Regions from separate parts of the Janthinobacterium longum genome, predicted to be linked through region 2. Evidence: predicted binding sites of a transcription regulator. Region 2 holds the regulator's gene; each other region holds the start of a gene.
What was found. The regulator NrdR, encoded in region 2, represses ribonucleotide reductase genes. The targets are predictions, from matches to a motif close to CACNANATNTNGTG.

Region 1 (3,233 bases), on a different contig from region 2:
GCCAGGTTTCCAGGTAGGCGCAAACGGCGCCCTTGCGCTTGCCGCCCTGGTTCACGGCCACGGCCGTGTCGTTGACCACTTTCAGGAACGGCACCACGCCTTGCGACTTGCCGTTGGTGCCCTTGATGTGGGCGCCCAGGGCGCGCACTGGCGTCCAGTCATTGCCCAGGCCGCCTGCATATTTGGCCAGCAGCGCGTTGTCCTTGATGGCGTCATAGATGCCTTCGAGGTCATCGGACACGGTGCTCAGGTAGCACGACGACAGTTGCGAGCGCAAGGTGCCCGAGTTGAACAGGGTCGGCGTCGAGCTCATGAAGTCGAACGAGGACAACAGGCTGTAGAACTCGATGGCGCGCGCTTCGCGGTCCGATTCGTTCAGGGCCAGGCCCATGGCCACGCGCATGTAGAACGCCTGCGGCATTTCGATGCGCACGTCACGGATGTGCAGGAAGTAGCGGTCGTACAGGGTTTGCAGGCCGATATAGCCGAATTGCAGGTCGCGGTCGGCCACGATGGCTTTTGCCAGGCGTTCCAGGTCGAAGGTGGCCAGCACCGGGTTCAGCAGTTCGGCAGCAATACCCTTGGCGATATAGGCCGGGAAATAGCTCAGGTACTCACTGGCGGCGGCCGCTTGCGGCACTTCCTTGCCGAACACTTCCTTGCGCACCGTGTGCAGCAGGATGCGGGCCGTCACTTGCGAGTAGGCCGGATCTTTTTCCATCAGCGCGCGCGCTGCCAGGATGGCCGACTTGTGCAGTTCTTCGACCGGTACGCCGTCGTACAGGTTTTTCACGGTTTCAGCCAGGATGGCGTCGGCGTCGACGTGCTTTTCCAGGCCGGCGCAGGCGGCGTTGATCAGGTCGCGCACTTGCTGCATGTCGAGCGGGCGGCGCACGCCGTTGTCCAGCACGTTCAGTTGCGGTGCGGCCACTTGCGCGGAAGCACCCAGCGCTTCCTTCTGCAAACGGCGCTCTTCCATGTGCTTGGCGCGGTACAGCACGTAGGCACGCGCCACGTCGTGCTCGCCCGAACGCATCAGCGACAGTTCAACCTGGTCCTGCACGTCTTCGATATGGAAGGTGCCGCCGCCCGGCTGGCGGCGCACCAGCGCTGCGACCACGCCGGCCGTCAATTGTTCCACCAGTTCACGCACGCGGGCGGAAGCGGCGCCCTGGCCACCGCTCACGGCCAAAAACGCCTTGGTCATGGCGATCGCGATTTTCGAAGGCTCAAATGCCACCACCGCACCATTGCGGCGGATGATGCGATAGTCGCCCATGGCCGCGCCGGTGCTAGCCACGCTGTGCGCCGCGCCTGGCGCTGGCAGTACTGGCGTTGGATGGATGGAAATATCTTGAGGTGATTGCATTGAAGCTCCCGTTGTCAGCTAAAGTCAGCCTGCAGTTTTGCTGCCGCGTGTGTGGTTGAATAGAACGCCCGATGGTCCGGGCTTCTTCCGGTATTGATTGATAAAAACTACATTATTAAGGCGTCAGATGATACAAATGAAAACAGCCTGCCCTCACGGCCATGATAGGCGCGAAGCATGTCTCTAAGGGTGATAAACCGCCAGTGTCAACATTGCCAGTTGAGCACCCAGAGGGTGTTGGCGCTGGCTGGACACTAATGCTGAAAACATCTGTGATGGCACTACATTTAGTAACTACATCTAATTTATGCACTAATTGTAGTACCCATCGATGGCAGGCGCAATACTTTTTCCGCCTCTGTCCCGCTTAATTTTTACGATTTTCTGCACGAATTCAATTGACTTTTCAGGGCATGGATAACAGGCCCGGCACCCGCATAGTAAGCACTAACGCAGGCCGCTGCGGACCGCAACCAAACCGGGACCGGCATTATAATCTACCGCGCCGCTGCCATCCCGGCACCGGCTTTTTCGGCTCAGCCCGGGGGTTCGCGCAGTTGTAATTTTTGCATGCGGTAGCGCAGCTGGCGCACGCTGATACCCAGTTGCCGCGCCGCCCGTGCGCGGTGGTAGTGCGTCTGCGCCAGTGCCTGCAAGATCATCTCGCGCTCGGTTTGCAGCAGGAACAGCTGCAGCGGCACGATGGGCACCCCACCGTGCGCCATGCCGGGCAGCGGCAATTGGCGGCCGGGCAAGCCGGCGTGCAAGGCCGTTACTGGCGCAGGCGCGGGCGCAGATGCAGCTACAGGCAAGCCCAGCCCATCGACCGTGATCATGCCGCCCTCGGCAAAGGCCAGCGCCCGCTCCAGCAGGTTTTCCAGTTCGCGCACATTGCCGGGAAAAGCATGGCGCGCCAGCGCCGCCAGTACCGCCGGCGCCAGGCGTATGCCTTGCCGTGGCGCCAGCCGCGCCAGGATCGCCTCGCAAAGGGCCGGCAAGTCGCCCAGCCGCTCGCGCAAGGGCGGCACCGCCAGTTCGATCACGTTCAGGCGGTAATACAGATCCTGGCGAAACGTGCCGGCGGCCACGCCGCGCGCCAGCCCATGCTGGCTGGCACACAAGATGCGCACGTCGACCGCCTCATCGGCGCTGCCACCGAGTTTGCGCACGCGGCGCTCCTGCAGCGCGCGCAGCAGCTTGACCTGCATCACCAAAGGCAGGTCATCGACCTCGTCGAGCAGCAGGCTGCCGCCGTCGGCTGCCTGGAACAGGCCCTGGCGTTCATGCAGCGCGCCCGTGTAGGCACCCGGACGACTGCCAAACAACTCCGCTTCCACCAGCGCCTCGGGAATGGCGCCGCAATTGACGGCAATAAAAGGGCCATCGGCGCGCGCGCCCTGGGCGTGGATGGCGCGCGCCACCAGCTCCTTGCCGCTGCCCGATTCGCCACGGATCGCCACCGGCGCCCTGGCAGTGGCAATACGCGCGATCTGCGCCCTCAATGCCTGCATGGCGGCCGAACTGCCGCTCAGCTGCGGCGCTGATGCAATGGGCGCAAGATGGCCGGCGGTGGCCCCGGTACGCAAGCTGGGCATGGTGATCCTTTCAGCAAGGACTGCGGTCAAGCACGACAATTAAGCGTGACACGACCATGCTACGCCTGGCCGCTGGCCGAGGGCGTTACGATACGGATGAGCAATGCGGGAAGAAAACGACCAGTGTCGTTACACAGTGGCGTGCGCGTGGCTGCAGTAGTCGTGGCCCTTGGCCTGCACGTTTTCGGAGGCCGGGTAATACACGCCGCAGTGGGCGCAGCACAGCATCAGCTCGGCGTCGGGCAGCTCGGCAACGCGGCCGGGCGGAG
Region 2 (3,233 bases):
GCACTGGCGTCCCAGTTCACCCACGCCGTCTGGCGCAGCGCCCGCGCGATGGCGTCAAACGCATAGCGGCCATTGTCGGCCAGGCGCGCAGACTCCACCTGGTCCAGGTAGCTGCGGCTGCTTGATAACAACACCGTGCTTGACGCCAGCATCAGCATGGCGCCCAAGCCCAGCGCCACCAGCAATTCGACCAGGGTCATGCCAGCCTGGTGTTGCGCGTGGCAGTTCATGGCGCACCGGCCGCCAATTGCATGGCGATTTTCGGCAAGGCAGACTCCTGTGCGACGCGGCCCCGGGTTTGCCGGCCGCGCCAGCCCAGCTTGATGACGATAGGCGCGCCGCTGCCGCCGCTGCAGCTCCAGTGCAAGCCCTGCGCGGCGGCATCCCAGGCCAGCGCATCGCGGCAGATGCGCAGCCGGGCGCCGGGCAAGTCCTTGTGCAATTGCTGCTTCCATTCGGCGATATCGAATTGCGCCAGCTGCGCGGCGCTGCAGGTGGTGTTACCAAGACAGGCTGGCGCGCCAGCCGCCTCATCAAGTGGCCCCGCTTCATAGTCAAGGCCCAGATAGGGATTGTCGGCATCAAGCGCCTGCATTTGCGTGCTGTTGGCGCGCATGCGCTCGGCCATGCTGGCTGCCAGTTGCATGGCCGTCGACAGCAGGGCCGATTCATGGCGCGCACGCAGCGACGACAACTGCATCGCGCTGCCACCCAGCAAGCCCACGGCCAGCAGCAACAGCGCGACCAGCACCTCGACCAGAGTGCTGCCGCTGGTGTACACAAGATGGCGCATGCATGCCTCCTGCTTCAAGGGAAAGAAAAGAGTAGCGGCCAGGACCAGCCCGCCCAGCTAAACGATAGGCGTGCCAGCGGGGCCAGGCATGAGACAGCGCAAAGCTGTGCAGGAATAGCGAAAAAAAGCGGCCAATGAATTGATCAGGCCGCTTGCTGGAAGAAAACGACTGTGGTGCTTAAACCTTGCGCGGCTGGCCCACTTCGGCGATCGCGTCCTGGAACTCGGCCAGGTCTTCGAAATTCTTGTAGACGGAGGCAAAGCGGATATAGGCGATCTTGTCGAGGCGCTTGAGTTCCTGCATTACCAGTTCGCCGATATAGCCGGAATCGACTTCGCGCTTGCCGCTGGTCAGCAGTTTTTCTTCGATGGTGGCGATCGCCATGTCCAGTGAGGCGGCCGCGACGGGGCGCTTGCGCAAGGCCAGCATCAGGCTGCCGCGCAACTTATCCGCAGCGAATTCCGTGCGGCTGCCATTTTTTTTGACCACGGCCGGCATGATCAGTTCAATCCGTTCAAAGGTGGTAAAGCGCTTGTCGCATTTGCCGCAACGGCGACGGCGGCGAATCGCATCGCCTTCCTCGGAATCGCGCGTATCGAGAACCTGAGTCTCGTCATGATGGCAGAATGGACATTTCATGGGCAGCAGTACAGCCTTTTAGTTCAACAAATGGAGCGCGGGCGCACCGAACCACTCGGCGCGCCCGCAGGCATGACAGGAATGTGTCAAACAGAATCTTACTCTGGATGACACATACTGGACAAATAATTATGCAGCGTAAACCGGGTTGGCGTCGGCCAGCACTTTGACGGCCGCTTTGACGCGCTCGATGGTGGCGGCGTCATGCGGATTGTCCAGCACGTCGGCGATCAAATTACCCACTTGCACCGCTTCGGCTTCCTTGAAACCGCGCGTCGTCATCGCCGGGCTGCCCAGGCGGATGCCCGAGGTGACGAATGGTTTTTGCGGGTCGTTCGGGATGCCGTTCTTGTTGCAGGTGATGTGCGCCGAACCAAGGATGGCTTCGGCTTCCTTGCCCGTCAGGTTCTTGGCGCGCAGGTCGACCAGCATGACGTGCGATTCGGTGCCACCGGACACGATGCGCAAGCCGCGCGAAATCAGGGTCTTGGCCAGCGCGTCAGCGTTTTTCACGACCTGTTTCTGGTATTCGACGAATTCAGGGCTCAAAGCTTCCTTGAACGCCACGGCCTTGCCGGCGATCACGTGCATCAACGGGCCGCCCTGGATGCCAGGGAAGATGGCCGAGTTGATGGCTTTTTCGTGCTCGGCCTTCATCAGGATAATGCCGCCGCGTGGGCCGCGCAGCGATTTGTGCGTGGTTGAGGTAACGAAGTCGGCGAACGGCACCGGGTTCGGGTACAGGCCGGCGGCGATCAGGCCGGCATAGTGGGCCATGTCAACCATGAAGTAGGCGCCCACTTCCTTGGCAACCTTCGAGAAACGTTCGAAATCGATCTTTTTCGAGAACGCCGAAGCGCCGGCAATGATCAATTTCGGTTTGCGTTCACGGGCAAGGCGCTCCATGGCTTCGTAGTCGATATCTTCCTCTGCCGTCAGGCCATACGACACCACGTCGAACCATTTGCCGGACATATTGAGCGGCATGCCGTGGGTCAGGTGCCCGCCTTCGGCCAGCGACATGCCCATGATCAGGTCGCCTGGTTTCAGCATCGCGAAGAACACGCCCTGGTTGGCCTGCGAACCCGAATTGGGCTGCACGTTGGCCGCTTCGGCGCCGAACAGTTGCTTGACACGGTCGATGGCCAGCTGCTCGGCCACGTCGACGTATTCGCAGCCGCCGTAGTAGCGCTTGCCCGGATAGCCTTCGGCATACTTGTTGGTCAGCTGAGAGCCTTGCGCTTCCATGACGGCTGGCGAGGTGTAGTTCTCGGACGCGATCAGTTCGATATGGTCGTGCTGGCGCGTGTTTTCTTTTTGAATAACGGCGAACAGTTCAGGATCGACGTTGGCGAGGGTGTGATCTTTTGCAAACATGTAAAAACTCCAAAGATGTGGGTGCTTTGTACTGGCAGGTCGGATCGAATGAGGGGAGCCGGAATTATTAACTCAATAATAACAACGGAAAGGCAGCCTCTTCGCGCAATTCCATCGGTGGGCTGCCCAGGCGAACGGCTGATGAAATCTCACGTTTCCCGGTGGATGCCCACCTTTCGCCGGCAATCATCGCACCAAAATGGGGATAATTGCAGCTTTTCGCCAGTCACGTGAGACGTAATGGAGGCCAAATTGTAAGTTAAGTGCCCCAATTGAGCAAGGAAAGCAGCGCACCTGCGCTGCTGCGGCTATAATCGCCGCGCACGATCCATGGCAAGCGCGCTGCTTGAGCTGCACGTAAACGTCGTGTCCGCTTGTAAGCGTATGTTACCGCGCTTGTCTTTCTACTCGGCAAGCTGGGAA
Region 3 (3,233 bases), on a different contig from region 2:
CATGGGCAGCCCTGCACGAACACCACGGCCGCCAGCTGGCCGGGATAGTCGGTGGCGGAGAACGGCGTGACGCCGCCCACCCTGAGTTGCCTGGCCATCAGCGGCAGGTGCGGCTCAAGGGACCCGACACCGAGGCGCACGCTTCGCTGAAGTACTGGCGTTCGTGAAATTCACCCTGCTTGCCGATATTGAACGAGGCAACGGGGCGGTGATAGCCCATCACGCGGGTCCAGATTTCGCAGCGCTGGCGTTCGCTGTTGTGAAGTTCAATCGCAGGTGCAAGGTTGGGACGTGCGTTCATGGTGTTTCCTCCAGTATGGCGTTCAGATTGGCCTGCTTGCGGGCGATCAGCTCCGCATCGCAGGTTGGGCAAAACTCGTGTTTTCCCGCCAGGTAGCCATGGCGCGGACAGATCGAAAAAGTGGGCGTGACGGTGATATACGGCAGCGAAAAGCGCGACAGCGCCCGTTTCACCAGTTCGCGGCAGGCATTGGCGTCCGACAGTGCCTCCGTCATGTACAGGTGCAGCACGGTGCCGCCCGTGTATTTGCGCTGCAGTGCGTCCTGCAGTTCCAGTGCCTCGAACGGGTCGTCGGTATGGCCGACCGGCAGCTGCGAGGAATTCGTGTAGTAGGGATTGTCGCTTGTCCCTGCCTGCAGGATGGCCGGATAGCGCTTGCGGTCTTCGCGCGCGAAGCGGTAGGTCGTGCCTTCGGCCGGTGTCGCTTCCAGGTTGTACATATGCCCCGTCTGTTCCTGGAACTGGACCATGCGTGCGCGCACATGGTCGAGCAGGCGTATCGCCAGCGCATGGCCATCTAGGCTGGTAATGTCATATTCATTGCCGCTGAAATTGCGGATCATCTCGTTGATGCCGTTCACGCCCAGCGTGGAAAAGTGATTGCGCAAGGTGCCCAGATAGCGTTTCGTGTACGGAAACAGCCCCTCCTGCATCAGTTTGTCGATGGTGGCGCGCTTGATTTCCAGGCTGGTCTTGCCCAGCTCCAGCAAGCGGTCCAGGTCGGCCAGTAGCGCCGCTTCGTCGCCGCGCCAAAGATAGCCCAGGCGCGCGCAGTTGATGGTCACCACGCCCAGCGATCCTGTCTGCTCGGCCGAACCGAACAGCCCGTTGCCACGCTTGAGCAGTTCGCGCAGGTCCAGCTGCAGCCGGCAGCACATCGAACGTATCATGTTCGGTTTCAGTTCCGAATTGATGAAGTTCTGGAAGTAGGGCAGGCCATAGCGGGCCGTCATCTCGAACAGGCGCTCGGCGTTGTCGCTGTACCAGTCGAAATCCTCGGTGATGTTGTAGGTCGGGATAGGAAACGTGAACACGCGGCCCCTGGCGTCGCCGGCCATCATGATCTCGATATAGGCACGGTTGATCATGTCCATCTCGAGCTGCAGTTCGCCGTAGGAAAAAGGCATTTCCACGCCAGCGATCACGGGAATCTGCTGGCGCAAATCTTCCGGGCAGACCCAGTCGAAGGTCAGGTTGGTGAAGGGTGTTTGCGTGCCCCAGCGCGACGGTACGTTGAGGTTGTAGATCAGCTCCTGCATGTACTGCAGCACATCGGCGTACGCCAGCTTGTCCTTGCGGATGAACGGCGCCATATAGGTGTCAAACGAGCTGAAAGCCTGCGCACCGGCCCACTCGTTTTGCAGGGTGCCGAGGAAATTGACGATCTGGCCGATCGCCGACGACATGTGTTTTGGCGGGCTTGATTCGACCTTGCCCGGCACGCCGTTCAGGCCTTCATGCAGCAGGGTGCGCAGCGACCAGCCGGCGCAGTAACCGGCCAGCATGTCGAGGTCGTGGATATGCAGCGCCGCCTCGCGGTGGGCTGCGCCCACTTCCGGCGGATAGACCTGGTCGAGCCAGTAGTTGGCGATTACCTTGCCCGATACATTGAGTATCAGGCCGCCCAGCGAATAGCCCTGGTTGGCGTTGGCGTTGACCCGCCAGTCGCGCCGCTCCAGGTACTCGTTGATGGATGCGGCGACGTCGACCTGACTGTGTTTTTTAGACGGCGTGACGGATAGTGCGCTAGCTGACATGAAACCTCCAATAACCACAACATGCGGTGTTTTATTGAAGAATATCGACTAAATGTAGTGTCGTCAAAGGGTGCTTGCAGGCGAGTGGCGGATTCTTGATCGAGGTGAAATTCGAGGCCGTGGCAGGCATTTCTTTCACCCCTAACGGCGAAAGTGCCGGGGTCAGACCCTCAATGCCGCTGACTCAGAGGCTTGCGCCAACGGTCGCGGGGGTCCGACCCCAGATTCTGCACTTGGGGTAAAAATTTCAGCATTGATCTCAGCGATGTTTGTCCCACCTCGTCTCGCGCAAAATCATGTACGTGGTCGCAAAAAACGCCCCGCCGCAGGTAGCGATGCTGATGACGGAAGCAGGCAGCACATGGAGCCAGATTTCCATCGGCGAAAACGTGCTCCAGCCGGCCACGCGGATGTCGAACGTGATGTAGTTCGCCAGCAGCCAGTACGCGGCCAGGATGGCGGTGCAGATGGCGCTCTGGCGCAGCAGCGGCAGCTGGCGGCGGGCGAACACGGCCAGCAAAAACAGCAGCACCACGCCCGGATACACGCCCAGTATTTCTGGTGAAAACATGTGCGTGCTGTTGGCGTCATAGCCTTCGACGGGCAAGGCCCATTGCACTTGCAGCGCGGTGAGGAACAGGGTCAGGAGCAGGATCAGCAGGGGTTTTCGGGTCATGGAGATGGCTGTTGTGAGTAGAGGATCAGGCACGATGGCAGGGCGCATTCTACAGCGCAAGGAGGACCCCCATGCATGCATTCCTTCACCTGTGTCAAGGACTGCTCACATGGCGCGGGGCTATAGTCTCGACCCTGAGCCGATACAGAAAGTCCTCATCATGAAGCTTGAACATTCTACCGCCCAGCGCGTGGCCGGAGCGCTGGAACTGGTCTGCCCGGCCGGCAGCCTGCCGGCCCTGAAAGCGGCTGTCGACAATGGCGCCGATACCGTCTATCTCGGCTTTCGCGACGCCACCAATGCGCGCAATTTCGCCGGCCTCAATTTTGACGAAAAGGCGATTGCCGAAGGTGTGCGCTACGCCCAACAGCACGGCCGCAAGGTGTTGCTGGCATTGAATACCTATCCGCAGCCGCATAACTGGATGGTCTGGCGCAGCGCCATCGACCGCGCGGCCGACGCGGGCCTGGACGCCGTTATCGTTGCCGACCCCGGCCTG

Region 1: the regulator NrdR is predicted to act here: its motif matches at 1,649-1,662, upstream of ACQ4WM_RS13895 (ribonucleoside-diphosphate reductase subunit alpha).
Region 3: the regulator NrdR is predicted to act here: its motif matches at 2,074-2,087, upstream of ACQ4WM_RS22620 (ribonucleoside triphosphate reductase).

The regions. Positions count from the first base shown of each region.
Region 1 covers NZ_JBNYXQ010000004.1:248,594-251,826, reverse strand. Annotated here, with positions in the region: gene ACQ4WM_RS13895 (ribonucleoside-diphosphate reductase subunit alpha) at 1-1,369, opposite strand, end outside; gene ACQ4WM_RS13890 (sigma-54 interaction domain-containing protein) at 1,906-2,964, opposite strand; gene ACQ4WM_RS13885 (PP0621 family protein) at 3,094-3,233, opposite strand, start outside.
Region 2 covers NZ_JBNYXQ010000014.1:79,251-82,483, reverse strand. Annotated here, with positions in the region: gene ACQ4WM_RS23680 (PilW family protein) at 1-230, opposite strand, end outside; gene pilV (type IV pilus modification protein PilV) at 227-793, opposite strand; gene nrdR (transcriptional regulator NrdR) at 972-1,433, opposite strand; gene glyA (serine hydroxymethyltransferase) at 1,563-2,810, opposite strand; ZMP/ZTP riboswitch at 2,928-3,050, opposite strand.
Region 3 covers NZ_JBNYXQ010000012.1:77,095-80,327, reverse strand. Annotated here, with positions in the region: gene ACQ4WM_RS22630 (anaerobic ribonucleoside-triphosphate reductase activating protein) at 1-98, opposite strand, end outside; gene nrdD (anaerobic ribonucleoside-triphosphate reductase) at 98-301, opposite strand; gene ACQ4WM_RS22620 (ribonucleoside triphosphate reductase) at 298-2,058, opposite strand; gene ACQ4WM_RS22615 (hypothetical protein) at 2,318-2,734, opposite strand; gene ubiU (ubiquinone anaerobic biosynthesis protein UbiU) at 2,895-3,233, shown strand, end outside.